3 regions of the Rhizobium sp. BK112 genome follow, and region 2 is predicted to be linked to each of the others. Evidence: predicted binding sites of a transcription regulator. Region 2 holds the regulator's gene; each other region holds the start of a gene.
The links. The regulator HrcA, encoded in region 2, represses chaperone genes, less so after heat shock. The targets are predictions, from matches to a motif close to GTTAGCACTCNCNNNNNGNGAGTGCTAAC.
Positions count from the first base shown of each region.

Region 1: a site for HrcA is predicted at 3,679-3,707, ahead of groES (co-chaperone GroES). Genes of this name have one in related genera too.
Region 3: a site for HrcA is predicted at 1,356-1,384, ahead of groES (co-chaperone GroES). Genes of this name have one in related genera too.

Region 1 covers NZ_JACHYZ010000002.1:769,603-779,406, forward strand. Annotated here, with positions in the region: gene FHT75_RS09280 (LysR family transcriptional regulator) at 1-273, shown strand, start outside; gene FHT75_RS09285 (LysR substrate-binding domain-containing protein) at 315-1,178, opposite strand; gene FHT75_RS09290 (ectoine synthase) at 1,310-1,696, shown strand; gene FHT75_RS09295 (VOC family protein) at 1,747-2,127, opposite strand; gene FHT75_RS09300 (hypothetical protein) at 2,365-2,676, opposite strand; gene FHT75_RS09305 (hypothetical protein) at 2,673-2,999, opposite strand; gene FHT75_RS35795 (hypothetical protein) at 2,996-3,259, opposite strand; gene groES (co-chaperone GroES) at 3,761-4,078, shown strand; gene groL (chaperonin GroEL) at 4,126-5,760, shown strand; gene FHT75_RS09325 (hypothetical protein) at 5,827-6,219, shown strand; gene FHT75_RS09330 (hypothetical protein) at 6,287-6,457, shown strand; gene FHT75_RS09335 (Gfo/Idh/MocA family protein) at 6,485-7,648, opposite strand; gene FHT75_RS09340 (TIM barrel protein) at 7,659-8,582, opposite strand; gene FHT75_RS09345 (sugar phosphate isomerase/epimerase family protein) at 8,615-9,529, opposite strand; gene FHT75_RS09350 (LacI family DNA-binding transcriptional regulator) at 9,727-9,804, shown strand, end outside.
Region 2 covers NZ_JACHYZ010000004.1:240,366-250,169, forward strand. Annotated here, with positions in the region: gene FHT75_RS13820 (DUF1150 family protein) at 597-854, opposite strand; gene FHT75_RS13825 (Hsp20 family protein) at 902-1,327, opposite strand; gene FHT75_RS13830 (nucleoside hydrolase) at 1,606-2,550, shown strand; gene grpE (nucleotide exchange factor GrpE) at 2,589-3,221, opposite strand; gene hrcA (heat-inducible transcriptional repressor HrcA) at 3,333-4,421, opposite strand; gene rph (ribonuclease PH) at 4,549-5,268, shown strand; gene FHT75_RS13850 (VOC family protein) at 5,265-5,690, shown strand; gene rdgB (RdgB/HAM1 family non-canonical purine NTP pyrophosphatase) at 5,691-6,335, shown strand; gene hemW (radical SAM family heme chaperone HemW) at 6,345-7,547, shown strand; gene FHT75_RS13865 (saccharopine dehydrogenase family protein) at 7,615-8,697, opposite strand; gene dnaA (chromosomal replication initiator protein DnaA) at 8,835-9,804, opposite strand, start outside.
Region 3 covers NZ_JACHYZ010000025.1:24,946-34,749, reverse strand. Annotated here, with positions in the region: partial or broken gene groL (chaperonin GroEL) at 1-832, opposite strand, end outside; gene groES (co-chaperone GroES) at 893-1,207, opposite strand; gene FHT75_RS34620 (usg protein) at 1,487-1,759, shown strand; gene FHT75_RS34615 (Hsp20 family protein) at 2,304-2,780, shown strand; gene FHT75_RS34610 (DUF982 domain-containing protein) at 2,850-3,149, shown strand; gene FHT75_RS34605 (Fic family protein) at 3,343-4,908, opposite strand; gene FHT75_RS34600 (TraH family protein) at 5,141-5,755, opposite strand; gene FHT75_RS34595 (conjugal transfer protein TraB) at 5,772-6,938, opposite strand; gene traF (conjugative transfer signal peptidase TraF) at 6,928-7,491, opposite strand; gene traA (Ti-type conjugative transfer relaxase TraA) at 7,488-9,804, opposite strand, start outside.

The DNA.
Region 1 (9,804 bases), on a different contig from region 2:
CCGCGTTTTTCCGCCTTGCCGACGGCGCTCAGGGCCATGCCGGCCATCGCCACGGTGCCGGAATCGATCGGTCGCTGCATGGCGCAATTGCATGGGCTGACGATCTGCCAGCCGCCGCTTTCCCTGCCGGCCGATCCCGTGACCATGCTCTATCGCCGCGTCGACCAGGCGGACGGCCGGGCGCGCTGGTTCCGCGGCCTGTTCCTTGACGTCGCCAGCGAGGCGCTCGAAGCCTCCGGCTGCCGCGTATCGATATCGAGAGCTGCGGCTTGACTCAGGGGTGATTGCATCGAGATTGTCGCCCCGGCCGCCGTCTATTCAATGACCGATTTGAACCACGTACAGAAGGCTGAAATTGATTTTTGGGGAGAAGCCCTGCAGATCAGAAAATAGCTCTCCTGTGCGAGAATCGCGATGTCCGAGAGCACGATCAGGTCGCCATTCTCGATTTCGCGGCGGCATAACTCGACCGGGCAAAGTGCCACGCCATGACCGGCAATGGCGGCGGTTGCGAGCAAATTGAAGTCTTGAAACACCGGCCCCTTTAGCGTTGGCGTCAACGGCACGCCCGCCTTGTCGAGCCACTGCGCCCAATGCGCTGTGGTCTCGTCGTGGAGCAGGTCTGCCGTTGCGATCTGTGTCGCGTGGTCGATGCTGCCCTTTCTTTCAAGATAGCGCGGACTGGCGACAGGTTGAGTGGCGCGGGAGAAAAGCTGGTGGCAAACGACGCCTTCGAAGGTGTCGGCGCCAAGCGTAATCAGTACATCGCAGCCGGTTTCACGCAGACGCTGTTCGGCCATGGCGTAGACCACCTTTATTGTGACATCCGAATGCCTCGCCAGGAAATCGCTGAGCGATGGTATCAGCCATCGCGTCGCGATGGACGGGATGCAGCCGACGGTGATCTCGGATCTCGTCCTGAGCTTCAATAATTCCGCTTCTGCGGAAATTCTTTCAAGACTACTCGATAGGGTTTCGGCAAAGCTTTTGGCCTCGGGTGCGAGCCGCACGCCGCGTTTTTCACGCAGAAACAAGGCACGTCCGAACCATTCCTCCAAATGACGGATCTGATGGCTGATCGCGGCATGCGTGACGCGCAATTCGTCGCCGGCGCGTGAGAAACTTGAAAGACGCGCTGCCGCTTCGAAGGCTCTCAATGCGCCGAATGGAAGTGTCATCTGTAAGTTTTCCTCAGCTATCCGATAGAAATCATCATTTGTCCGAATATGGAGATCACCAGTATGACTGCAGGAAGCGGATCTGAACAGTATCGCTGACGTGTCAAATTTTCTTACACCAGGAGAGCGGAATGTATGTGCGCAGCCTGAAGGATGTCGAAGCAACCGACTATTTTGTGGAATGGGGCAATGGGACGAGCCACCGTTTGCTGACGGAAAAGGACGGGATGGGGTTTACCGTTTGTCATACGATCGTGCGCGCCAACACCGTTTCGCTTCTCGAATACCGCCAGCATCTCGAAGCCTGCTATTGCATCGCCGGCGAGGGCGAGGTGGAGGATATGGACGGCACCGTCTTTCCGATCCGTCAAGGCGATATCTATGTGCTCGACAAGCATGACAAGCATCTGCTGCGCGGCGGCCGTGACCAGGATATGATCCTCGTCAGCGTCTTCAATCCGCCGCTCGAGGGATCCGAGCGCCATAATTTGAACGACCCCTCGGGATCGGCTTATTGAGATCAGCCTATAAGGGAAAATGCGCGGTTTTCTGACGGTCAGTCGGCTTGTTACAGCTCGCCTTTATGAAAATAGGCTTCGAGCCGGTAGCCGTCCGGGTCGATGATGAAGGCGGCGTAATAGAATTGTCCGTAATCCGGCCGGATCCCCGGTTCGCCATTATCCGTGCCGCCGGAGGCGACGGCCGCCGCGTGAAAGGCATCGACCGCAGCCTCGTTCGGGGCGACGAAGCAGAAATGCAGCCCGGATCGCAGATCGGCAACAACGGGGTGTTCGACCTGCATCACCCAGAGGCCGACCCTTTCCGGGCCGTAGCCGATCATCGTGTCGGAATTGGACAGCCGCTCATATCCGAGCGGCGCCAGCGCCGCGTCGTAGAAACGGCGGGCTCTTTCGATGTCTTTTACGCCGATGGAGACGTGATCGAACATGGACGCAAACTCCCTGACTTCCCTTGGTCTCCGAAGGACGGCTCATCCCTCAAGATGGCACGACGCCAACATCTTTCAACCGCGGTCCGAAGTCAACGAAAGGGCGTCGTTCAAAAAGGCTGGCGATCCGCTCGAGCGCCTTGGCGAAGAAATCGGCGCGCCGAATTGCCGCTGTTCAGCGCAAGCCCTGCGACGCTGTCACGTGATTTGGGGGAAGGGCGGAGTAGGGGCCGGATCCTAACGCCACGGATGAGCCGGCGGGGTGTCACGAGCGATCTGCGCAGCGTCGGATAGCCTGAGCCATTCCTTCCGGTATCCGATGTTGAGAAGATTGAAGGACAGCATGTCTCTCCCAGCCTGCGAACGGCTCGCGCCGTTCACGGCATGGTCCGCGTGCGTCGGAACGCTCGCGTGATAGACGGTCCACGAACGGGCGGGTTCGATCCGGCGGTCGCGTCCGATGTCCATGGCGTAGTGGCCGGCCGCGCCGCCCTTGTTGTTGCCGACAGCAAAGGCGTTCGGTCTTCCTTCGTCTTCATGACTGTTCACGATGTCAACCTTCCGTCATTCGGGCCGTGGCCAAACGTTGTCTCGATCAGTGTTGCGCCGCTGCCGGGCGATAGGTTTAGCGGTTCCAGGCTGTCTTCCGTCGTCACCCGCTCGTGACGTTCGTCGTCACTGCGGATGCGGTATTGCAGCACATTGCCTCTCGGAGGCAGCGTGGCGGTAATGCGGTATGTATCGGGGAGTTTGGAGGGAACGATGAAGAACCCGTCCTTCAACCGGACGGTCTGCCCCACCTTGAAGATATGTGTTGCTGCCTCGCGTCGGACGGGGCGTCCGTTGCGTTGCGGGTTGCGCGTAGCGGTCATGATTGCTGGTGATCCTGTTCGAGTGCGATTTCGAGATCTGACGGATGGATAGGCATCATCTGCAGCGTCGAACTCTGTGCGGCGATCGCCGGCAGGTGGATGAAAGCGCCGACGCGTCGCCAGGCAAGCCTGGAAACGCCATCGATCAATTCCTCGTCATAATCGACGCGATATTCCCCGGCTGGCTGTGTCCCGTCGAAACCTGGCAGGCGGAAAGGAGATGAAAAGCGGACGACGGTTTGTGTGGTGCGGCTTGTCACGGCTAAGGCCTCCGCAGGAATACGCCGATGCGTTTCCTGTATCGTTGAGATCCGAACCGGACGAACTCGGCGCTGCCGGTACATCCGCGGTCAGCGCCAAGCTCATTCCGGATCGAATACGCGAAATGCACGCCGGAACGACGTCATTATTCGCTATCGAGAATTCGGTGGTGTATGGCGGGTCGTAGGTCTCTGACACCGCGAAGCCAAGTCGGCCAAATCGACGAGACTTATCGTTACGCCTGGATTGCGTTTAAATCAAGATAAATTCGGATTTATCTATAAAAAACGCCAAATTAACTCCGCGGTCACGTAAATAAAATGGAGCGTAATGGCTCAAGAAATTCTATTCAATTCATAATTATTACAAAACATCCCGCCGAAATGATTTCCTGAATTTTTCAGCGTGAATAATATTTCTTGGCACTCCTATCAATCGAGTGCCACGGGTGCTATTTATGTGTTGCAGCCGCCATATGCGCCGGCAGCAGAAAGACCTCTATGAAATTCCGTTCACTTCACGACCGCGTCGTCATTCGACGTGCGGAAGGCGATGTCAAATCCAAGGGCGGGATCATCATTCCAGACGCCGCCAAGGAAAAGCCGCAGGAAGGCGACGTGGTCGCAGTCGGCCCGGGCCTGCGCGACAATAGCGGCACTCTCAACCCGCTCGACGTCAAGGTCGGTGATCGCATTCTGTTCGGAAAATGGTCGGGGGCAGAGGTCACGATCGAGGGCGAGATCCTTCTGATCATGAAGGAGACCGACATCATGGGCATCGTCGAAAAGATCGGAGTGGCCTCTCAAAAGGCCGCCTGATCGATCGCATTCCGATCCGTATCTCAAGACCGAACTGGACCAATATCATGTCTGCCAAGGAAATCAGATTCTCCACCGATGCGCGCGATCGCCTGTTGCGCGGCGTCGAATTGCTCAACAACGCCGTCAAGGTCACGCTTGGCCCCAAGGGCCGCAACGTCGTCATCGACAAGGCCTATGGCGCACCGCGCATCACCAAGGACGGCGTCACCGTCGCCAAGGAAGTCGAGCTCGCCGACAAGTTCGAGAACATGGGCGCGCAAATGGTGCGCGAGGTGGCGTCGAAGACCAATGATCTTGCCGGCGACGGCACGACGACGGCGACGGTGCTTGCGGCCTCCATCTTTCGTGAAGGCGCAAAGCTCGTCGCTGCCGGCATGAATCCCATGGATCTCAGGCGCGGCATCGATCTCGGCGTCGTTGCGGTGGTCAAGGAGATCCAGGCGCGGGCGAGGAAGGTCAAATCGTCAGGCGAGATCGCCCAGGTCGGCACCATTGCCGCCAATGGCGACGTCAGCGTCGGCGAGATGATCGCCAAGGCGATGGACAAGGTCGGCAATGAGGGCGTCATCACCGTTGAGGAGGCGCGCACCGCCGAGACCGAACTCGACGTCGTCGAGGGCATGCAGTTCGACCGCGGGTACCTCTCACCCTATTTCGTTACCAATGCCGAGAAGATGCGCGTGGAACTGGAGGACCCCTATATCCTCCTTCACGAGAAGAAACTCGGCAGCCTTCAGGCGATGCTGCCAATCCTGGAAGCCGTCGTGCAGACCGGCAAACCGCTTCTGCTCATCTCCGAGGATGTCGAAGGCGAGGCGTTGGCGACGCTGGTCGTCAACAAGCTGCGCGGCGGCCTGAAGGTCGCGGCCGTCAAGGCGCCGGGCTTCGGCGACCGCCGCAAGGCCATGCTGGAAGATATTGCCGTGCTGACATCAGGCCAGATGATTTCCGAGGATCTCGGCATCAAGCTCGAAAACGTCACGCTCGATATGCTCGGCCGCGCCAAGCGCGTGCTGATCGAGAAGGAGAGCACCACGATCATCGACGGTTCCGGCGAGAAAGCGGCCATCCAGGCGCGCATCCAGCAGATCAAGGCGCAGATCGAGGAGACCACCTCCGACTACGACAAGGAAAAGCTGCAGGAACGCCTGGCGAAACTGGCCGGCGGCGTCGCAGTCATCCGTGTCGGCGGTGCGACCGAGACGGAGGTCAAGGAAAAGAAGGACCGCATCGACGACGCGCTGAACGCGACCCGTGCGGCGGTCGAAGAGGGCATCGTGCCGGGCGGCGGCGTGGCACTGTTGCGCGCGAAGTCGGCGCTGACGGGTTTGACCGGCGACAACGCCGACGTGACGGCCGGCATCTCGATCGTGCTCAGGGCGCTTGAAGCCCCGATCCGGCAGATCGCCGACAATGCCGGGTTCGAAGGCTCCATCGTCGTCGGAAAACTCGCCGGCAGCAATGATCACAATCAGGGCTTCGACGCACAGACGGAGACCTATGTTGATATGATCGAGGCCGGCATCGTCGATCCGGCCAAGGTCGTACGCACCGCTCTGCAGGACGCCGGCTCGATTGCGGCGCTTCTGATCACCGCCGAGGTGATGATCGCCGACATTCCCGCAAGAGACTCTGCCCCTTCAGCCGGAAATGGCGGCATGGGCGATATGGGATACTGAGGCCAGCCTGAACCGGTCCGGCGTCGCCGGACGGCGCAACCCGAACAATAGACAGGGAGAATTCCAATGTCCGTGCAGAGCAGCAGCAAGACATCGATTACCCAGCGTTTCGACAATTACCAGCCATCCAAGACGCTTCTCGTCTGGGCCTGCGTCGTCACGGCGATCGCCACGATGATCATCGGCTTCAGCTGGGGAGGCTGGGTCACAGGCGGCACGTCAAGCAAAGCGGCCGCCGCCGCCGGCGATACCGCACGCGGAGAATTGGCGTCGGCCATTTGCGTCGAGCGGTTCAAGGCGGCGCCGGATGCGAGCGCTAAACTGATCGAGTTCAAAGCGCTTAACGACGGCTACAAGCAGCGTCAGTTTGTCGAAGCGGGCGGCTGGGCAACCATGCCTGGGCAGACCTCGTCCGACAGCCGAAGTGTTCAAGGCTGCGCCACTGCGCTTGCCGTCTGACGCCGTTTTTCTAGAGCGCTCCGATATATCTGCGGAGCGCTCCCACTGTTGAAGCAGGAAATGACCCATGATCCGCTTTGAAAAAAAGAGCGACCCGCAGCCAGCCGCAGACGACGCCGGCGGCGAAAGCCTCAAGAAAGTCCCTGAGGCATCAGCCGACGGGCAGAAAAAAGCCGCCAACGACAGCACACGTCGCCGCGCGCCGCGGGCGGCGGAAGATGACGACCGGCTTATCTGAGCATAGCGTCACACCGCGGTTGACGGCCTAACGATAATCCAGCCAGACCCCGCCGGCGTCGGCGGACCGCACGCAGTTTTCCACCCAGCGCACCCCTTCCAGCCCGGCATCGACATCGGGAAAGACAAGATCCTCAATGCCCGCCGGCGCGAGGCCGCGCGCTCTGTTGATGGCAAAGCCGAAGCGACGGTAGAGGTTCGCCCAGGCTTCGAAAAGGCCTTCCGGATGGCCGCCGCCGATGCGGTCGTCGATCCTGGCCTCGGGATAGAGATAGTCCATGCCGCGCTCGAGAATGCGGGCGGGTTCCCCCTGGATTTCGTAGGAGAGCTGGTTCGGCCGCTCATCCCACCATTCGATGCTGGCCTTCGAGCCGACGATGCGGATCTTCTGGCCGTGCATGGAGCCGGCATTGACGGCGCTCGACCAGATGGTGGCGATCGCGCCATTGTCGTATTCCATCAGGGTCACCGCATTGTCCTCCAGCGGCGCGCGGCTTTTGACGAAGCTCTGGCGGGTGCAGAGGAGGCGGCTGATCTTGAGGTGCGGCAGAATGACCTTGGCAATGTAGAGCGGATGGGTTCCGACGTCGCCGAGGACATAGCTGGGGCCCGCGAATTTCGGATCGACACGCCAGCGCGTCGACGGGTTCTGCTCCTCCACCGCAGCACTGTGGAAGCCGTGGGCAAATTGCAGGTTGACGATGCGGATCTCACCGAGATCGCCATTCCTGACCATGGCGCGCGCCTGCTCGATCATCTGATGGCCGGCATAGCCATAGGTCACGCCGACGATCCGACCGCGCGCTTTTGACAGCGCCTTCAACTCCTCGGCTTCGGCGATGGTAAAGCAGAGCGGCTTTTCGCAGATCACATGCAGATCATGTTCGAGAGCTGCCTTGCAGATCGCGAAATGGGTATTGTTGGGAGTTGCGATCGACACCGCTTCGATACCGTCGGCGCGTGCGGCTTCGGCGGCAAACATCGTCGCATAGTCCGGGTAGCTGCGGGCTGCGTCGAGCCCGAGATCTAGACCGAAGGCGCGCCCGCGCTCGGGATCGATATCGAAGGCACCCGCCGCAAGGGCAAAGACGTCGTCGCGATGCGCCGCCGAGCGATGAATATAGCCGATCTGGCTGCCTTTGCCGCCGCCGACCATGCCCCAGCGGATCGGCTTTCGCCTGTCATTCGTCATAGTGTTTTCCCTAAAAACCAACGGACCTGAGGTAATCGCGGCTTTGCTTCACATCGTCGAGGCTGCCGGCGACATTCCTCGGATCGCGCTCCTGCTCGACGGTGATGAAGCCGTGATAACCGATCTCCTCGAGCGTCCGCTTGACGGCGGGGTAGTCGATGACGCCGCGGCCGATCGGGCACATCACGCCCTGTCCGCAGGCCTCGAAGAAGCGGATCCTTTCACCGAGCACGCGGTCGAAGACGGCCTGGTCGATATCCTTGAAATGGACGTAGTCGAGCCGGTCGGCATAGCGGCGCAGCGTCTCCACCGGGTCCATGCCGGCATAATAAGTATGGCCGGTGTCGAGGCAGAAGCCGGCGACTGCCTGCGGAATGTCGGCCGCCACCCGCTCGATCTCGTCGGCGAATTCGATATAGCCGCCCGCATGCGGATGGATGACGGCGCGAACGCCGTATTTGCGCTGAGCAAGTTCGGCGATCGCCGTGATATTGGCGATCATCCCGGCCCAGGCCTTGTCGTCGAGGCGCGGCGCACGATCGGAATGGCCGGCGGCATAGTCTCGCTCGTCATGGCCCCAGTCCATGACCGTGAGATAGGGCGTCCTGAACCGCTGGCCCGCCACCTGTTCCGGCTGCGGCAGCCGGGTGATCACGGCGCAGATTTCGTCGGTCTGCCGCAGCAATGTCTCCCGGTTGTCGGGAGAGACCAGATCGTCGAAGATCGTGCCGGCGACGATGAACAGATTGCGTTCGGCAAGCGCCTTGGCGACCAGCGCATCGTCGAGCGGCACGTAGCCGTAGGGCCCGAGCTCAAGGCCGCCATAGCCGGCGGCGGCGGCCTCGTCGAAGACGCGCTCCCAGGCGGGAAGGTTCGGATTGCTGACGTCATCAACGCCCCAGCAGCAGGGGGCTGTCGTAATCGTGATGGTCACGGTTCTGTTCCTGATAGTGGTGATGCCGAGAGTCAGCCGCGTTTCCCGGGCCAGTATTTGTCGACATATTTCTGGATTTCGGCGAGCATGAAGCGGCCGGATTCATCGGCGCGGTCTTCCCAGCCGAAGACGCAGGCGGTGATGATGCCGTCGAAGCCGACAGCGGCGAGCGAGGAGAAGAACACATCCCAATTGATCTCGCCCTGGTACATATCCATGTGCTGATGGATCGTCACCTTGGCGCCCGGCGGGTTGATGATGTAGCGCAGCCCTGACGACGCCTTGTGATTATAGGTATCGGCCACATGCACATGGGCGATCAGCGGGCCGGCATCGCGGATCATCCGCGCCATGTCGTCACCGAAATAGAAGGTATGCGGCGCGCAATAGAGGAATTTGACGTTCTTCGAGCCGATAGTCTTCAGCATGTCGATCGCCGGATGCAGCGTTTCGCACCAGTCTTCCGGATGCGGTTCCATGTTGAGCGTGACACCCTCGCGCTCGAACACCGGAACGAGCTCTTCCATCGAGCGCCACCAGGCTGCCTCGCTGTGCTCGTGGGTGTGCATGCCGCCGCAGCAGTTGGAGCGCTGGCTGCGATCCGGTGACGGGCCGCGGCCGAATTCCGAGTTCATCGTATCGCAGCCCATTTCGGCCGCGATTTCGATCGCTTCCTTCCAGTAGCGCACCGCTGCCTGCCGCTCATCCTCATGCGGGCTCGCCCAGCGATACATCGGCAGCAGCGAGGCGAGCTGGACGCCATGATCCTTCAGCGCCGCCTTGAATTCCGCGATGCGTTCCTTGTGTGCCCGCGGGCGCACCCACCAGGGCAGGAAATCGTCACGCGGCGAAAGCTCGATATGCTCATAGCCGAGCTCCGCCGCCTTGCGGCAGAGGTCGTTGAGGTTGAGGTGACGGTGCATATGCGGGTCGAGTGCGATCTTCATCTGGTTCCTCCGTCATCCCCAGCCATCGCCGGCGGACGCTCCTTGATCTCGTTTCATGCTTCCGGTGCTCCTCCCGGATTGCCGCCACGATACTGCCGCGGCGCCTCGATATTCCAATGCTTCGATGATCAAATTTGATCATTGACCGTGCGAAGCGCGGATGCTCTGCTGTGTCAGCTTTGGGAGTGAATAAGCCTGTGACGAAGGTGACTTTGAAGGATGTGGCCCGGGAAGCCGGCGTCGGCACCGCGACGGTGGAGCGCGTCCTCAATAAT
Region 2 (9,804 bases):
AGGCTTCACCACTATCAGAGGTCGACGCTATTCAAGGGCTGTGACACCGATTCCTCGCAACCAAGCGGCAACGTCCACACCAGCTCTCCTGTGGCTGAATTCGGTTCCTCAGTCGCAATACTAACTCAGATGTCGGGGAAATGCTCTCTAGACCCAAATCCGTCGAAGCTGAAGATCTTACTCGAACAGTTGGTGTTTGGTCGCATAGTTACCGCTTGCTCACCGCTTTTGGCCGCAAAGCGGAAGAAACGCTCATAGTGATCAAGCGTCCGCATCGGTCAGGGATGGCGCTGATCTTTCCTCGCTGGATGTCTGTTATCGCGTGTGAGCGCCAAAAAGCTGCCAGTCGGCTTACGGCCCCAATGCGGTCACTAATCCAACCCGACGCCAATCTCTCCTACTGGCGCACAGTTGCCATAACCCTGTCAGTCTGGTGGGATTTGATACCGAATCCTGGAGCTTCCAACATCATCGCACGGAAAACGTCGAAAGCAGGCTACGCGCATATATCGTGACATCAGCCCCGACCGCAGCAAAATCGGATAAGCGACCGCGCACTGCAAGAGCGGTGAAACGCGACGGACACCATCTGACGGTCAGTGCAGGCTGACCGTCTTCAGTTCGTCCTCGGCAGCCTTGAAAAAGGTGCTGGAGCGGTTGTCCGTCAAGAGGATCGGCGTGCCGTCGGCGCCGAAGAGTGCCCAGAGATCGACGTTCGGATCGATATCCGGCGCCTCGGGAAAGCACTTGGCGACCTCTTCGGTGCGCATTTTTCTGATGTAGGCGACCTCGCCGTTGCCGATGTGGGCAAGCTCGGATTTGGTCAAGTGAGACGTGGCTTCTTTCATCAACATTCCTGTTCCTCCGGAAGAAGGGACCAACGGTTCGACAAACCGTTGTGCTACTGTGAAACCGAAATGTTAATTTTCTTGACCATGCGCGCGGGTTCCGGACGAATTAGATCGACGGAGAGCAGACCGTTCTTCAGGCCGGCGCCGAGCACCTGCATGCCGTCGGCAAGAACGAAGGTGCGCTGGAACTGGCGGGCGGCGATGCCGCGGTAGAGATAGTCCCGTTCGCCCTGTTCCACTTGGCGGCCGCGGATCAGAAGCTGGTTCTCCTCAATGGAGACATCGAGTTCCTCCTCGCTGAAACCGGCGACGGCAAGGGTGATGCGCAGACGTTCCGGGGCGCCGTTGTCGGCGGCGATGCGCTCGATATTGTAGGGCGGATATCCGTCGCTCGCCTTGGAAATGCGCTCCAGCGTCTTTTCCATGGCATCGAAGCCCAGAAGCAGCGGGCTGGCGAAAGGGGTAATGCGGCTCATCTCTTTTCAAGTCCTTGATGCAAGCGACCATCCCGGACCTTAAACGCAGCGTCCGGATGCCGCTAATATGGGGAGAGCAGTCCAGTGCTGCAAGGCACGGTGCGACGTGCCGGCGCCACCTCACAATTTTAAAGCGGTGCCGCCGGCTGCTTGCTTGACAAAGCGGCGGCTGCCTCGCATCAAAACATGCCCGCACGGACTGTGCTGATTTGTGACGGGAAATGAACAAATCGGTGCATGCCGAGGCAAAGCGCACCCGCGAGGATGGAACGATCGGAATGGCAAGCGCAAGAAAGATCATCATCGACACGGATCCCGGCCAGGACGATGCGGCCGCCATCATGCTGGCCTTCGGCAGTCCCGAGGAGCTGGAGGTGCTGGGGATCACGACGGTCGCCGGCAACGTGCCGCTTTCCTTCACCAGCCGCAATGCGCGCATCGTCTGCGAGCTCTGCGGCCGGCGGGAGACAAAGGTTTTCGCCGGCGCCGACGCGCCGATCGCCCGCAATCTGGTGACGGCCGAACATGTGCACGGCAAGACCGGCCTCGACGGGCCCGACCTCAGCGAGCCGACGATGGCGCTGCAGCCCGACCATTCGGTCGATTTCATCATCGAGACGCTGCGCCGCGAGCCGACAGGCACGGTGACGCTCTGCACGCTCGGGCCGCTCACCAATATCGGCCTGGCCTTCCAGAAGGCGCCCGACATCGTTCCCCGCATCCGCGAACTGGTGATGATGGGCGGCGGCTTCTTCGAGGGCGGCAACATCACGCCGGCCGCCGAATTCAACATCTATGTCGATCCCGAGGCCGCCGATATCGTCTTTCGCTCAGGCGTGCCGATCGTGATGATGCCGCTTGACGTCACTCACCAATTGCTGACCCGCAAGGACCGGGTGAAGCGCATGGCCGAAATCGGCACGGCGCCTGTTAAGGCCATGGTCGAGATGCTGGAATTCTTCGAGCGGTTCGATATCGAGAAATACGGCTCCGACGGCGGGCCGCTGCACGACCCGACCGTGATCGCCTATCTGCTGAAGCCGGAGCTCTTCAGGGGTCGGGACTGCAATGTCGAGATCGAGGTCCGGTCCGAACTCACCGTCGGCATGACCGTCGTCGACTGGTGGCATGTGACCGAGCGCAAGCGCAATGCCAAGGTCATGCGCCATGTCGATGCGGACGGCTTCTTCGATCTGCTGATCGAACGTTTCGCCCGCATCTGAAGCTTTGGTTTCCCTTCCTGAGCGGAAGGGAAACGTCCTTAAGCGTCCTTCTCGTCGAAGACGGAATTGGTTTCGGCTTCGGCCGGCTTGGGGCCGCCCTTGGCGACGCCGACCATGGCCGGGCGCAGCACGCGTTCGCCGATGGTGAAGCCTGCCTGCACGACCTGGACGACCGTATTGTTCGGCACGTCGGGGTTGGGCACCTCGAACATCGCCTGATGGAAATTCGGATCGAACTTCTGGCCGACCGGCTCCAGCTTGCGAACGCCGTGGCGCTCAAGAGCCGACAGCATGGCGCGCTCGGTCATCTCGACACCTTCGATCAGGGTGCTGAGGCCGGCATCGGCCGCGGCCTTGGTCTCCGGAGAGATGGCATCAAGCGCGCGGCGCAGATTGTCCGAGACGGCGAGCATGTCGCGCGCAAAACCCGCGACGGAATAGGACTTGGCGTCCTTCACTTCGCGCTCGGTGCGCCGGCGCAGATTGTCCATCTCGGCGGCAAGGCGCAGATAGCGGTCGCGCAGCTCACCGTTTTCGGCTTTCAGAAGCTCGAGCGGGTCCGGCTGGGCAGCCTCTTCCTGCGCAATATCGTTCTCGACGTAGGCGGCAGCGTCGGCTGCGGCATCGGCCGCAGTTGCGTCAGGTCCGTTTTTCGTCGTGTCATCGGTCATGACGGTCTCCGGTTGGTGTCTTCAGATGCGCCCGATATCGAGGTTTGACCGAAAAAAATCAAGTCTGCGTGACAAAGAAGCGAAAATTCCGCACGTTCGCCAGTTGCGGCGTCAAAGCTGATTGCGCGAAAGGCGGGAGACGAGCTGGGCGGTGTAATCCACCATCGGCACGATGCGGGAATAATTGAGCCGCGTCGGGCCGATGACGCCGACGGCACCGACGATGCGATCGTCATCGTCACGATAGGGCGCGACGATCAGCGACGAGCCGGACAGCGAGAAGAGCTTGTTTTCCGAACCGATGAAGATGCGCACGCCGGAACCGGTTTCGGCGAGATTGAGAATCTCGATCAGGCTGTCCTTCTTCTCGAGATCGTCGAACAGCAAGCGCAGCCGGTCGAGATCCTCGGCGCCGGCCAGCCCCTCGAGCAAGTTGGCGCGGCCGCGGATGATCAGTTGCGCGGGCTTGCCCTCGTCCGGGCTGCCGGCCCAGACAGCGATGCCGCGCTCGACGAGATCGCGCGACAGGGCATCGAGCTCGTGGCGGACGTCATCCTTCAGCCGGCTCAACTGCTTGCGGAGTTCCGGCAGCGTCTGGCCGGACATATGGGCATTGAGAAAATTCGCCGCCTCGGTCAGTTGCGAGGAGGTGACGCCCGCCGGCAGCTCGATGATGCGGTTTTCCACCTGATCGTGATCGCCGACGAGCACGGCCAGCGCCTTGGTCGGTTCGAGCCGGATGAACTCGACATGTTTCAGCACCGGATCGCTTTTCGAGGTGATGACGAGGCCGGCGCCGCGCGAAATGCCGGACAGCATGCGGCTTGCCTCGTTCATCATCGATTCCACCGGATTGCCGCCGCTTTCGGCCCGCACCTGCCGGTCGATGTTGGCGCGCTCCTCGGCAGAGAGGTCGCCGACCTGCATGAAGGCATCGACGAAGAAACGCAGGCCGATCTGGGTCGGCAGCCGTCCGGCGCTGACGTGCGGCGAATAGATCAGGCCGAGTTCTTCGAGATCGCTCATGACGTTGCGCACCGAGGCCGGCGACAGCGACATCGGCAGAAGACGGGACAGGTTGCGCGAACCGAGCGGCTCGCCACTTTCCAGATAGCCTTCGACGATGCGCCGAAAAATTTCCCTGGAGCGCTCGTCCAGTGCGGCAACAGCATCCGAAACCGACGTCGACCTGATGCCCATGAAGCTTAAGAACCCGCGCTGATGATACTTCCCGAAAAGTAAGTCAAACTCGCACCCGTGGCAAAAGGGAATTTGCAAATAGGCGCCGCCAATCGTAGAAGCGGTCAACAAACCCCAGGAGATAAGAATGCGGCCTTCAGGCAGAAAAATCGACCAGATGCGCAAGGTCTCGTTCGAGCGCAATTTTTCCAAGCATGCGGAAGGCTCCTGCCTGGTCAAGTTCGGCGATACGCATGTGCTCTGCACGGCCAGCCTTGAAGAAAAGACGCCGCCCTGGCTGCGCAATACCGGCAAGGGCTGGGTCACCGCCGAATACGGCATGCTGCCGCGGGCGACCGGCGAACGGATGAAGCGCGAGGCCGCCGCCGGCAAGCAGGGCGGCCGCACCCAGGAAATTCAGCGGCTGATCGGCCGGTCGTTGCGCGCCGTCGTCGACCTGCAGGCGCTCGGCGAACGGCAGATCACGCTCGACTGCGACGTCATCCAGGCCGATGGCGGCACGCGGACCGCCTCGATCACCGGCGGCTGGATTGCGCTTTACGATTGCCTGAAATGGATGGAAAGCCGCAACATGATCAAGGTTGACCGGGTCCTGAAGGATCATGTCGCCGCCATCTCCTGCGGTATCTTCGCCAGCCAGCCGGTGATCGATCTCGATTACCTCGAGGATTCCTCGGCCGAGACCGATGCGAACTTCGTCATGACCGGCACCGGCGGGATCGTCGAGATCCAGGGCACGGCCGAGGGCACGCCGTTCAGCGAGGGCGAATTCACCTCGCTGATGCAGCTTGCCAGAAACGGCATCGGCGAACTGGTGGCGCTGCAGAAGCAAGCCGTCGAAGGATGAACCCCATGCTGGAAGGCATGTTGGAAACGGCGCTCTATGCGCGGGATCTCGATCAGGCCGAGGCGTTTTACGAAGACGTCCTCGGACTGGAGAAGATCGCCCGCGCCGCCAACCGGCATGTCTTCTTCCGCTGCGGGCCCGGCGTTCTGTTAATCTTCAACCCCGAGGAAACGGTGAAGCCGCCGGCGCCTGATGCCCTGCAGGTGCCGCCGCACGGCACCACCGGCCAGGGCCATGCCTGTTTCCGGGTATCCGGCCGCAATATCGACGCCATGGCCGAGAAGCTGACGGCGGCTGATGTGGCGATCGAATCCGAGGTGCGCTGGCCGAACGGCGGCCGCTCGATCTATTTCCGCGATCCGGCCGGCAACAGCCTGGAATGCGCAGAGGCTAAAATCTGGGGCATCGAACAGGATATCTGAATGCGCAAGCTTGAAACGAAGACCATCGTCGTCGCCAGCCACAATGCCGGCAAGATCCGCGAGATCCAGGAATTGATCGGGCCGCTCGGCTTCACCGCCAAATCGGCGGCGGAGCTGAATTTCGTCGAGCCTGACGAGACCGGCACGAGTTTCGAGGAGAATGCGACGATCAAGGCGGTGGCCTCGGCCAATGCCGCCGGCATGCCGGCGCTTTCGGACGATTCCGGACTGGTGGTCGACGCGCTCGGCGGCGATCCCGGCGTCTACACCGCCAACTGGGCGGAGAGGGCCGACGGCACGCGCGATTTCGACATGGCGATGGCCAAGGTGGAAAAGGCGCTGCAGGATGCCGGCGCGACGAAGCCGGAACAGCGCACCGCACGTTTCATCAGCGTGCTCTGCCTCGCCTGGCCGGACGGGCACACGGAGCTGTTCCGTGGCGAGGTGGAAGGCAGCGTCGTCTGGCCGCCGCGCGGCACCCAGGGCTTCGGCTACGATCCGGTCTTCCAGCCTAAGGGTTACGACATCACCTTCGGCGAAATGAGCGGCGAGGAAAAACACGGCTGGAACGTCGGCAAGCCGCAAGCGCTGTCGCACCGGGCCCGCGCCTTCAAACTCTTCGTCGAAACCTGCCTGGAGGCATAAGGTCGGTACGTGGGCACATCAGACACGCCAAGCAGCTCGCGCGATGCAGCACTTTTGCCCGATACCGGTGAGCCCGGCTTCGGCGTCTACGTGCATTGGCCCTTCTGTGCGGCGAAGTGTCCCTATTGCGATTTCAACAGCCATGTGCGCCACCAGCCGGTGGATCAGGAGCGCTTCACCGCTGCCTTCTTGAAGGAGATGGCAACGGTGCGGGCGATGAGCGGGCCGAAGACGGTCACCAGCATCTTCCTCGGCGGCGGCACGCCCTCGCTGATGAAGCCGGAAACGGTCTCGGCCATTCTCGACGGCATTGCCCGGCACTGGCACGTGCCTGCCGGCATCGAAATCACCATGGAGGCCAACCCTTCGAGCGTCGAGGCCGACCGCTTCCGCGGCTATCGGGCCGCCGGCGTCAATCGTGTCTCGCTCGGCGTGCAAGCGCTGAATGATCGGGACCTGAAATTCCTCGGCCGTCTGCATGATGTCGCCGACGCGCTGAAAGCAATCCGGCTGGCGCGCGACATTTTTCCCCGCATGTCCTTCGATCTGATCTATGCCCGGCCGCAGCAGACGGTCGAGGAATGGGAGAAAGAGCTGAAGGAGGCTATCTCCTATGCGGTCGACCATCTCTCCCTCTATCAGCTGACCATCGAGGAAGGCACGCCCTTCTACGGCCTGCACAAGGCGGGCAAGCTGGTCGTGCCGGACGGCGAGCAATCGGCATTGCTCTACGAGGCGACGCAGGAGATCACCGCGCGCGAGGGCATGCCGGCCTATGAGGTTTCCAATCACGCCCGGCCGGGTGCCGAAAGCCGGCATAACCTGACCTACTGGCGTTACGGCGATTATGCCGGCATCGGCCCCGGCGCCCATGGCCGGCTGACACGCGGCCCGGAGAAGATCGCCACGGCGACCGAGCGCAAGCCGGAAGCCTGGCTCGACATGGTCGAGCGCGACGGCCACGGCATTCTCGACGAGGAGCGGCTCGGCTTCGAGGAACAGTCCGACGAGCTCTTGCTGATGGGGCTGCGGCTCCGGGAAGGTGTCGATCTTGCCCGCTGGCAGCAGCTTTCGGGCCGCGACCTCGACCCGAAACGCGAGGAATTCCTGCTGGAACACAAATTCATCGAGCGGATCGGCAATTCACGCCTGCGCTGCACGCCGTCCGGCATGCTGATCCTCGACTCCGTCGTCGCCGATCTCGCCTGCTGACATCAATACGACGTGCGAATTTACAACGCGGCGGCATCGATATCGCCGCCGCGCTGGAGCGCATTTATCAGCCGTGGCTGGTCGCGCCTGATTTGAACAGGCTGCCGGTCGGCGTCTTCAAGAACATCTCCAGCGGAATATGCTCCTGGTGCAGGAAGCCGGTCGCCGGCAGCAGGCCGTCGCGGACCATTTCGATGACGGCCACGACCGAGGCCGAGGTCGTCCAGGCAATTGCGGTGCGGCGGGCGCCGGCAATCTCGATCGGGTAATAGGCGCGCACGAATTCCTTGCGGCGCAGGCTGCCATTCTCCGTCCCTTCGGCGGCGACATGGACATAGACGACATCGTCTTCAACCGGCGGCTTGGCGTTGGTCAGGATCTCGCCGGCGAGCTTGCGCTTGTCGCGCATCAGCAGTTCGTGGAAGAAGAAGTTCATCAGCTCCATATGGCCGGGATAACGCATCGTCTTGTAATCGAGATTGTCGATCTTGCCGAGCATGGTGTCGCACATGGTGCCAAGACCGCCCGAGGTGGTGAAGGCTTCGAGCTTGACGCCGCCGACATAGACGGTCTCGTGCCATTCCATCGGCGAGACCAGCTTGCGGACACCGCCCTCGATCACCTCGCAGTCGTTCAGATATTCGTTGACGACGCCCTCGGGCGACCAGTTGAAGGCGTAGCCGAGCAGCCCGGTCGGGTGCTGCGGCAGGGCGCCGACGCGCATGCGGATCGAACGGCAGCGATCGAAGCCGTCGGCCAGGCTTGCGCCGACGATACCGACGAAACCCGGCGCCAGGCCGCATTGCGGCGCCATCAGGCCGCGGGCGGTCTTCGACAGTTCGATGATGAAATTGGTTGTGGGAACATCTTCGGTCAGATCGAAATAATGAATGCCGGCAAGATGGGCGGCGCGCGCCAACTCGATGTTCAAATGATAAGGCAGGCAGGAGAGCACCGCCTCGACACTGGAGAGCAGTTCGCCGATCACCGCGGGATCTGAAATATCGCCGGTGCGGCACTTGAAGGGGACGTCGCTCAGCGGCAGCTGCGCATCGACGCCGATCACCTCGAAGCCGCCTTCATGCAACAGCGTCGCCGCCAGCCGTCCGACCTTGCCCAGGCCGAGAACGGCGATCTTTTCGAAACTCATTCATTCCTCCCACGCGCTCATTTCAGCGCTTCAGTCTTTGACATGCACTGGATGCGCCGGAGGTATAGAATAAAAAACTTATAAAGGAAAACGGCCGGAATCGCTTCCGGCCGTCGAATTCAGAAGAGAATCGTCGATTATTCGTTGATCAGCCGCTTCAGAAGCTCGACTTCGTGCGAAAGCTTGGTGTCTCCCGAAATCAGTTCCTCGATCTTGCGCACGGCATGCAGCACGGTCGTGTGATCACGACCGCCGAAACGGCGGCCGATCTCCGGGAAGGAGCGCGGCGTCAGCGTCTTCGACAGATACATGGCGATCTGGCGCGGCTTGACGATGACGCGGGTGCGGCGGTTCGAGACCAGTTCCTGGCGCGAGACGTTGTAGTGCCTGGCGACGATGCGCTGGATATCCTCGATGCGCACCCGGCGGGGCTCGCCGGAGCCGACCAGATGGGCGAGCAGTTCGTCCACGCGCTCAATCGACAGGTTCGGCTCGAAGGAGCGGCGGAAGACCAGCTGGTTGAAGGCGCCTTCGAGTTCGCGGCCGCTGGCCGTGACGTTGCGGGCGACATGCTGGAGCAGTTCGGCCGGAATTTCGAGTGATGGATCTTCGAGCCGGGCTGCAGCAAGGCGACGCCTGAGGATTTCGAGACGCATCTCGTAATCCGGCGCGTCGAATTCGATCGCGACACCGCCCTGCAGGCGCGAACGGACGCGGGGATCGAGCGACTCCAGCTCCCAGGGCGCACGGTCAGCAGCAACGACGACCTGCTTGGCGCTGTCGAGCAGCATGTTGAGGAGATGGCAGAATTCATGCTGGATCATCTTGCCCTGCAGGAACTGCATGTCGTCGATGATCAGGAGATCGATGTTGCGCAGCGAATCCTTCAGCGTCAGCGCATCATTGTCGCGGATTGCGGTGGCGAAGCGCCACATGAAATATTCGGCCGTCAGATAGACGACGCGCAGCGCTCTCGGGTTCTGCACCGCCGCATTGGCGACCGCCTGCAGCAGATGGGTCTTGCCGAGGCCGACCGTCGAATGGATGAAGAGCGGATTGAAGCGCACGGCGCCGGAACCGGCTTCCGCGATCGTCTTGGCAGCCGCA
Region 3 (9,804 bases), on a different contig from region 2:
CCTTGACGGCTGCAATCTTCAGGCCGCCACGCAGCTTGTTGACCACGAGGGTCGCAAGTGCTTCGCCTTCGACGTCTTCAGCGATGATGACCAGCGGCTTGCCGGACTGGACGACGGCTTCGAGAACCGGAAGCATGGATTGCAGGTTCGAGAGCTTCTTCTCGTGAATGAGGATATAGGGATCCTCGAACTCCACGCGCATCTTGTCGGCGTTGGTCACGAAGTAAGGCGACAGGTAGCCACGATCGAACTGCATGCCTTCGACGACTTCGAGTTCGGTTTCGGCGGTCTTGGCTTCCTCGACGGTGATGACCCCTTCATTGCCGACCTTCTCCATCGCTTCGGCGAGATAGCGGCCGATCTCGGAATCGCCATTCGCGGAGATGGTGCCGACCTGGGCGATCTCGGAATTGCTGGTGATCTTGCGAGCGTTGGTCTTCAGTTCCTTGACGACGGCGTCGACGGCGATGTCGATACCGCGCTTCAGGTCCATTGGATTCATGCCGGACGCAACGGCTTTCGCACCTTCCTTGACGATTGCCTGAGCAAGCACGGTTGCGGTCGTGGTTCCGTCGCCGGCTAGATCGTTGGTCTTCGATGCCACTTCACGCAGCATCTGGGCACCCATGTTCTCGAACTTGTCTTCCAGTTCGATTTCCTTGGCGACCGAAACGCCGTCCTTGGTGATGCGCGGCGCGCCGAACGACTTGTCGATCACGACGTTGCGACCCTTGGGGCCGAGCGTCACCTTCACCGCGTTGGCGAGTACGTCGACCCCACGCAGCATGCGTTCACGGGCATCGGTGTGAAACTTGACTTCTTTCGCAGCCATTTCGTTAACTCCTCAATAGGCAGCTATCTGACTGATGGGTTGGATTGGCGGGTTATCGTCTCAGGCAGCTTTCTTCTGCTGGACCTGGGCTTCGATGATGCCCATGACATCGCTTTCCTTCATGATCAGCAGGTCCTCGCCATTGATCTTGATCTCGGTGCCGGACCATTTGCCGAAGAGGATGCGATCGCCGGCCTTGACGTCGAGCGCCTGGATCTGGCCGGCCTCGTTGCGCGCGCCAGGCCCGACGGCGATGACCTCGCCTTCCTGCGGCTTTTCCTTGGCGGTGTCGGGAATGATGATTCCACCCTTGGTCTTTTCTTCGGATTCGACCCGGCGGACGAGAATGCGATCATGAAGCGGTCGGAACGACATGTTTTCCTCCGTTGAGCAAAAATGATGACGTTAATCCCCTGGCCGGACCGGATGACCAGTCCGGGCGGGTGCAAAATCTCGATCGAGCCTTTTGCGCGAAATGATCTGGTTTTGCGATTTTTCGATTTCAAGAGGGCGAAACGAAAAAATTAGCACTCCTCGGAGAGGGCTGCTAACACACTGGAAAGGAACAACAACCTGGCCTTGAGCGTTCAAAAATTCGTTGATGGCGGAAAAAATTTGCGCCACCTTCAGACTGTTACGAAACGGAGACGAAGCATGCGATTTTCATCGGATCTGGAGCGTCAGCTCAACGGTTATGGCCTTACTACCGCGCACATCCTCTACCGCATTCCCGATTTCGAATCCGTCCTGCAGACTTATGTCTGGCAGGATTACGATCTGGCTCCTGATTTCCCTGAAATGCTGAAGTTCCTCGACTTCTGGCAGACCAACCTTGACGGGCCGCTGCATTCCGTCCGCTATACGCATCAGCGCCTGATCGGACCGAACGAATGGCGCCGCGTTGAAGGCGAGTTCAATTTGCACTGAGACTTGAGTCCGGATTTTTCGTTGCCTGGCTCTTTTTTCGACCGAGGCTTGATGAGCTCGGCCCACGGCGCACGTCATCGCGGTCTCCGTGTGACGATGTCAAAGGCGAGTCGGGATCGCGCAAGCCAATTGCTCCCAAGCTGCAAAATGGAATTGAGTGGCAAAGCCTCGACGAGCGATGGAGGATTTCAAGCGCCACTGCATCGGAGCACCAGAGATGGCCCGAAGACCAGATCGCTGAATAGTGCCGTTGAAGGGCAAGCGTTGTTTTCCTGCGCAGCCCACGTTTGATTGCCGGCTCTGAATTCCGCGGTTCGGCCGTCGGTGGCAATCTGCGTGCGCCTCTTGTGAGGGCGTACGGGATATAGCTGCAAGTTATGAGCTCGATCGACTGGTTCGATTAATTTTCTCAGGCGCTGGTCTTGCATCCGAAATTCTCAAAAACCAAATCGATAGCTGCCAGCCGCTGAGGATAGGGCTGGCCTTGCTGGAAGCGCCATCTTTCGGCGCTCCGTACCCATGTTGCTTCAAGGAGGATATGGCTATGGCAACATCCTACGACTATGCACCGCTGTTCCGATCCAGCGTCGGTTTCGATCGGGTCTTCAATCTTCTCGAAAATGCTCAGCGCGCCCGCTCGATTAACGACTGGCCGCCCTATGACATTGTCAAGACTGGCGATGACAGCTATCGGATCTCGATAGCGGTGGCAGGTTTCGCCCAGGACGATCTCGACATAACATTCCAGTCCAACCTTCTGACCGTGACCGGCAAAGAGCAAGAGGCGGCTACCGAAGCCTACCTTCATCGCGGCATAGCCGGCCGGCCGTTCGAACACCGGTTCGAGCTCGCCGACCATGTCAGGGTGAACGGAGCGGATCTAAAGAACGGTCTGCTTTCCGTGGATCTCGTTCGTGAGGTTCCGGAGGAAATGAAGCCGCGAAAAATCGCCATCGAGACTGCGGCGACTCTTGAGCCGTCGGCTCCTCCCGCGCAGATCGAAGCGCAGAAGGCCGCTTAAGCAGAACCCATCAAGAGGGCGTCGCTGCGGCGGCGCCCGTCAACATCGCGGGTTAGGAAGGAGAGCGCAATGAAACCCGATATGTTCAAAGAGCCTGTTTCTATTCTTGTCGGACTCGGCTTTCCGGCGGAGGTTCGCAGCGCGATGGATGCGTACCGGCATCTCGTCGAGTGGCCGGCGGCGCTCAGAGATCACGCGCACTCCGTTGCGCTTAAGGCGTGTGGTGCCGCGCTACGCGGCGAAATCGAAGCGGAGACCGCCCGCGGCCTGTTTGCCGCCTTTGCTGAAAAGCACGATCTGTTGGCGCCGGAAACTAACGCCATCGTCGCGTCTCGCCTGCGCCGGGACAGGGATCCGCACGTACGCTGAGGTAATTCGATGATGGACAACATCTTGGAGCAGGCTGCAAGCAATGCCATGACGATCGGGCCAACGCTACTGGCAGAAATCCGTCTTCATGCTTGGAATGCCGCGAGTTCCGCCACACGCCGCGACCGGTGACTGATATCTAAGCGCCGCATCCATTCAGGCGCCACGCATATGGCCGACTTAAGCGGGTACTCTAGTTGTCTTTCCACGCGGCTTTGGCTTCCGTGGATGGTGGTGGCGCGTTCACCAGCTCCGAGACGAAGTTCGTGAGAGGCACGATGTTTTCGTGCTGGCTCGCCTCTTCCAGGGCGTTCATGTACTCGTCACGGCGCGCGACAGGTATGACGGTCCACGGCGCTCCGCTCTCGGCAAGAAGCGCATTCATAATAAAGCGCGCCGTGCGTCCGTTCCCGTCCGGAAACGGGTGGATATAGGTGAATAGGAATGGGGCGAGGATTGCCTTCACGCGCGCATCAGATTCCTCCGATATGCTCTCGAACAGTGCGTCCATGGCGTCGGCGATTGCATGCGGCGGTAAGGGGACATGCGAGGATCCCCGCAGATAGACATTGTGCGATCGGTAACCCGCGAGTTGGTGCGCCTTGATGATACCCGCGGTTACCGAAGGGCTGAACATGGCTCGGAACCAATCCTGGTGCCGTGCCTCGAGCAGTTCGCCGGTAGGTGCTCCATCAAGGATCTTCCTGATGTCATCGCGCACCTCCTCAAAAGCCAGTCTGTATCCCTTGGCAGCTAGCGCGTTCTTGGTCTCGTAGTCCTGCGCGTCCTCGTCCGGTTTCCATTGACCGTCCTGTACCCTCCGGATCAGCTCTTCCGACACCTCGTAACCCTCGATCGAAAGCGAGTTCAGGGCGTCTGCCACATAACGCTCATCAATGTCCGCGATATATCCGTCCCGGTCGTTGATCCGCACTTGCTCGAATCCGATGTGATTGAGGGCGTCTTTCCCCATTTTCGCCCAGAGGTTCTTGATCCGGGTAGCGGACGGCGCCTGAGTTCGTCGCGCATCCAGCGTGACCAGATCGACTGTCGGGTCGAAAGGGTTGTCCTCGTGCGGGTTGTAGCCCGCCGATTCCAGGGTCTTGATGATCGTGTCCGCGTCCCTTGTCCTGCCGAGATGGCGCAGGGCTCCCGCGATGCGACCGCCAACGTGGCTCCGGCCGCCGTCCAGGAGGTATTGAAGCAGCGTGCTTGTTCCGCGGATTGAGCCAATGACTGCGATGACATCGGTCGCTGACGTTCTCCACGACTCCGGCGACAGATTGCAGATCGCCTCTTCCATCGGCATCAATCTCAATCGTTCTCTCGTCTCGGCGGGCTCGTTTTCCTTTGAGCGCAGCAGATAGAGCGACGTATTGCTCGGTAGCTTCACAAGCTGATTGTTCGCTTTCGAGCTTCTGACGATGACCTGCCCCGGGATGGAGTGGTTTTCGGACCATAGAGCCACGGAGGCCTCTGCGGAGAGTCGCCATTCACCCGCGAAACGGTCGTCCAGGTATCTGGCAACGAACTCCCAGTAGACGGTGCTCCAGGCCGCATCGATCCTGTTGTTGGCCGACGGTCGCGAGTTCACCGCCAGCCAGCCCTTCATGATTTCTTCGAGGAACCCATTGTCCTGTAGTCGTTCCCGGTGGACACGGCTGAGCTCTTCGGATTTCACCACCGATCGGGTGCCGTTCTGCGTCACTCCCCTCAGTTCAGCCAGGGATGCCGCGAGCAGTTCATTGGGTTTCGCCACGTTGGCCTCCGGCGACGGTGTGTGAGTAGCGGACCACTACTTCCGTGCTTTGTTGTTGCACTAATTTGACGCCTTTGACAAACACTAATATCCTGCATTTGAGTCACACTAGTTTCGCGTCTTTGAGTCGCACTAGTTTTATGAGTTTGACTCACACTAATTTTCTGCCTTGGACTCAAACTAAAATTCCACCTCGCCGAGAACCGTTTCGCAAGGCGAGACGAACTCAATGCTATTGCTGACCACCAATGCGCGACAGATCGATCCGTATCCCCGCGCGCCCAGCATCCTGCTCCGCCTCTGGCTGTTCCTCTCTTGATTCCGCGTCAGCGTCCTCCTCCTCGGCGGGGATCTTCTCTCTACTTTGCTGCGAAACACCAACCGGTGTTCCCGGATCCTCCGCCTGAAACACGCTCACGCCCTCGAACTCACCGGTCTTCCATGCGTAAATCGCATCCTCGAAAATCTGCGGGAAGACGTCTTTGCTCGTGGGGTTGCCATACCATCTCGCAACGATCCTGAGGACCTTGGCGAACATCGCCGTGCCTTTGCGAAGGTTCTGGCAGGGGTCGACTAGATCGGGCTTCAAATCGGTCGCTTCCTTGACTCCAACGCCTGCGGGAAACTGCGTCAGGCCGACGCGGACGACGGCCTGACCAGCGTATTGGCGCACGATCGCCATCGCCTCCTCAGTCGAAGCCGCTTTCGGAACGAGTATCAATCGGCCGCCCGATTTAACGGTAACAGCGAGGGGATCATCCGAGCCCGCTGCCATCACGAACTGCTCTATTATCGCGGGCTTGAGGGAGGGGTCTGCGCATTCTTTTATCAGGGCGGCGTCGAGCATGATGTCTCCTGGGCAGTCAGGTGTTGAAGGCAATAACAAGCGGTTTTGCGAAGAGCTTTGCCCATGCGGTGGCAGCGGCGCGCTGAATGGCGACGATCGACGTCCCTTCGGTCCACCATCCGTTTCCGACGGCAACGACGAGATCGGGATGGTGGAGCATGGACTGGAGGATCGGCCAAACGATCAGTTGTTCGTAGCAGATCAGCGGGGCCGCCCGGCTGGCACCAACGGAAACGACCGGGTTTGCGAAGAAATCTGCCCTGGCGCCACCACTTTCTCCGAACCAGGATCGCCACGGCTGCCACATCGAGCCGGGGACCGGCATGCGTTCGCGATAGAGGATGCTGCTTTCGCCCTTCCTATCGATCGCGACGAGGACATTGTCGTAGCCGGCGGCATCGAGCACCGTGGCACCGGCGATGACCGTCCCATCGGTATCGCCGGACGCGCTCATCCAAAGCCGCGCCACGGTCGGTGTCCAGAAACCGAGCGCAGTTTCCGGCAGCACCACAAAGCGTGCGCCATCGCTGGCCGCATTCCGCACCGTTGCGATCAGGTCACGCTGGCGGTGAAGACCGGCGTCCCGACCGAGCGAAGCGCCCAATTCGAGGTCGACACCGAGCCAGCCATTGGGTAGACCCGGCTCGGTCCACGATGCGGCGGACCACAGCCAAAGGCCTGCGAAGGTGATGGCGACAGCTGGCCAAATGCGGGTTACGAGGCCCGCAAGGCCAGCTGTCATGAAGCCAAGGCCCCACCATCCCAATCCCGGGAACAGAGCACCCGCAGCAGTAGCTGGATGAGCCCAGCCCGTGATACCGAATGGCGGGATCGACATGATGATGGCCGCCAGAAGATAGCGAAACGGACGATCTCCGCTGTTCTTCGTCCAGAGGACCGTATGCACGGCAACGAAGCTCAAAGACGCACACAGCCAGAGCAGAAGGCCCGGCCAGATGTCCGACGAATAGAACGCCGCTACGCCTTGCGGCAAACCACGTGATGCGGCCAGGAAATATCCGGCGGAGACAAGTGCCGCCACTAATCTCGTTCGCGAGATCGACCACAGAAGCGGAAACCCCAGCGCGACGGGTAGAAGCAACACGTGGCCGCTCCAGCCCACCACGCCGATTGCGATCGAAACGAATATCAGCAGCGCCGGCCGAAGGTAATCACGGCACATAGGTGAACACCTCCTGCGCCAGCCCGAGAATGCCGGAGATCGGTACCGGGCCAAAATATCGGGAGTCATAGGAGCCGGGGAATGCGGAATGCAGGAAGACATATCCTGGCGGTACGATGCCGCTCGGAAAGGGCGTCAACGGCCGGCCTTTTCCATCTCGTAGTGCGAGACTGGAAGAGGAAACTCCCCACCCATCCACGCTCACGCTGACGCCGATTTCGATATGCTGTCCTGCAACGGCGATCACTGTCTTGATCAACGGTGCGACCCCGCCAGGGCAGGAACCAGAACGGAGATAGCCTCGTGCCCTCGCTGCCCGCATCGCCGCCGTTTCCGGCGGGCAGATGAACACGAGGTCGTCGACTGCTGCCGGTCGATGAAGCGGGATAATGCGCCACAGGCCGAGTGGCTCGCTCGGTGTCAGATTGATGCGGTAGCCGCCGGCGACGGCAGTCACCACCAGCAGGATGGCGGCCACCGCCGCCATCGACAGAACCACAATGGCTCGTCGTTGCTGCGTGATCATCGACCGGCGGGTTGCAGCCCCGGTCATTTCAGCGAGAGCCCTTGGCTCTTGGTTTGCCGCAGAGTCTCGGCCTGCTTGAGCGCTTCCGTCGTTCGTTCATAAGCGGCAAGTTGCTGGACCGTACGCATGGAATTCCAGGCGGACTGGACCTCCGCCTTCTGGCCGGCCGTCATGCCCGATGTGACGGTCTCGAAAGTCTTGCCATCAGTGTCTTTCGCAGCCAAAGGCAGGAAGGTCCGTTCCCCGAAACGTTCGGAAACCGCCTTGGCGAAACCTTCGAGTTCGACCTTCACCATTTTGTCGGCCAGCGCGTATTCGAGGCCAGCCGGAAGATCGTTTCGATCGATCGCATCGCGCACGCGTTCGAGCGTTTGCTTGGCGGCTGGAGAGAGCGCCGGGATGTCGACCGAAACCTTGAGCCGGACCGCGCGCTCCTCCGTCTCATGTTTCAATTCGGCCTCGGCCCGCTCACGAAGGTAACGTTCAAGATTTCGGGCGAGCGCCGGCACGTTGGCGATGGCTTTTTCCCGGTCCTGCCTGTCGGCACGGCTGGCGAGAACACCGGTCTTGCCCTTCAGCGCACCGAAGCTTTCGGGGGCGCCGGCGACCTTCGCGAGGGTGGACTGCGCGACCGACTGGTCCTTCAACATGGTATCGACATTGATCGCCTTGAAGGCAGCTTCCGGCTTTGCGTAGACGAGATGGAAGCGGGTCGAGACGTCCTCCCATTGCGTCTTGAGGCCGGGATCGGCGGCGAGCTTATCCTCGACAGCCTGGTCGAGTGATTTCGGGAAGGTGGTGATGCCTGATACCATGGGCTTGGCCTCCTTGATTGTGTCCGGGATGGAGTGTTTGTTGCTGCCGCGGACCAGTCCGAGTGCCGCACCGATGGCGGCTAGACGGGCGCCGAGGTCGGCGAGTTTCTGTTTTTGCCGAACGGCCCATTGGAGGCGATCGTGTGCGATCGTGCGGGCGACGTTGACAAGATGAAGGCCCCGCGCTTCCGCGAAGCGCAGCGCCTGGCGATAGAACGACGCCTTCTCGTAATCGAGGGTCGTCTCCTTGGCGTTCCGGCGCGACAGGATCGGGATGAGGCCGCCGGACTTCGCGAAGGAGCGACTGCCGTAGTAGACGGCTAGATCCTCACGATGGCGCGTCAAAGCCACATAGGTCAGATGCCGGTCCAAAGATAGGGAAGCAAGCACCTTCACCCGGTCGACAGTCGCGCCCTGGCTCTTGTGGATCGTTGTCGCATAGCCGTGGTCCAGATTGTTGTAGAAGCACTGCTCGACCGTGACCTGCCGGCGGTGCTCGCCTTCACCAACCTCGGCAACAATCCGGCCAGGGGCGGCTTCAAGCACCTTTGCGAGCATGCCGTTCTTGACGCCAAGGCTGCCCTCGTTCTTGAGGAACACGATCTGGTCGCCGGTCGCGAACATGCGCGTTCCGTACTCTGTCTTGAATGCAAATCCGTCTGCGACGACGCCGCGTTCGACCAGCTTGGCGCGCGCCATATCGTTGAGCATTCGGACGTCGCGGCGGAGGTGTGCGAGGATCAGGCTGGTCTTCGAAGGGTCGTAGTCGCGGTCCCACGCTGTGATCAGGCTCTCGACCGCGTCGTCCTTCAGTCTCAAACCAATCATTCGACCATGAGCGGTGTAGGCATCGACAGCCCTGCGGATATTACCACGAGCGAGATCGAGCGAGGCATCGCGCATCCATTGCTGGCGCTGACGATAGATTGTCTCAAGTTCTGCATAGCCGATGCGATCGGCAATGGCGCGGAAGGCGGCACCCGCTTCGATCGGTTGAAGCTGTTCCGGATCGCCGACAAGTACGAGTTTGGCGCCGGCCTTGGTGACTGCTTCGACCAACAGCGCCATCTGCCGTGACGACACCATGCCGGCCTCGTCCAGCACGAACACCGTCTTGTGGTCGAGCTGGTTGCGACCCTGGTTCCAGCGAAGCTCCCACGACGACAGTGTGCGGGAGCCGATGCCCGCTTCCTTCTCCAATCCCTCGGCCGCTTTGCCCGCCAGGGCGCCGCCGACGACACGATAGCCTGCCGCTTCCCATGCCTCGCGCGCAGCCTTCATCATCGTGGTCTTGCCGGCGCCCGCGCGGCCGATGACGGCGGCGATCCGCGTGGCCCCAGCGATATGCTCGATTGCCGTTCGTTGCTCATCCGACAGACGGGAATGGCGCGCAAAGGTCGCCTGCAGCACCGCCTCACGGACGCCATGGGAGGCGCGACCGGAGAGCCAGATCGCGCGATTGGCCATCTCGGCTTCGAGCCGGATCATCTCGCGCGTGGTGTGCTTCGCGGGGGTCCGAATACCT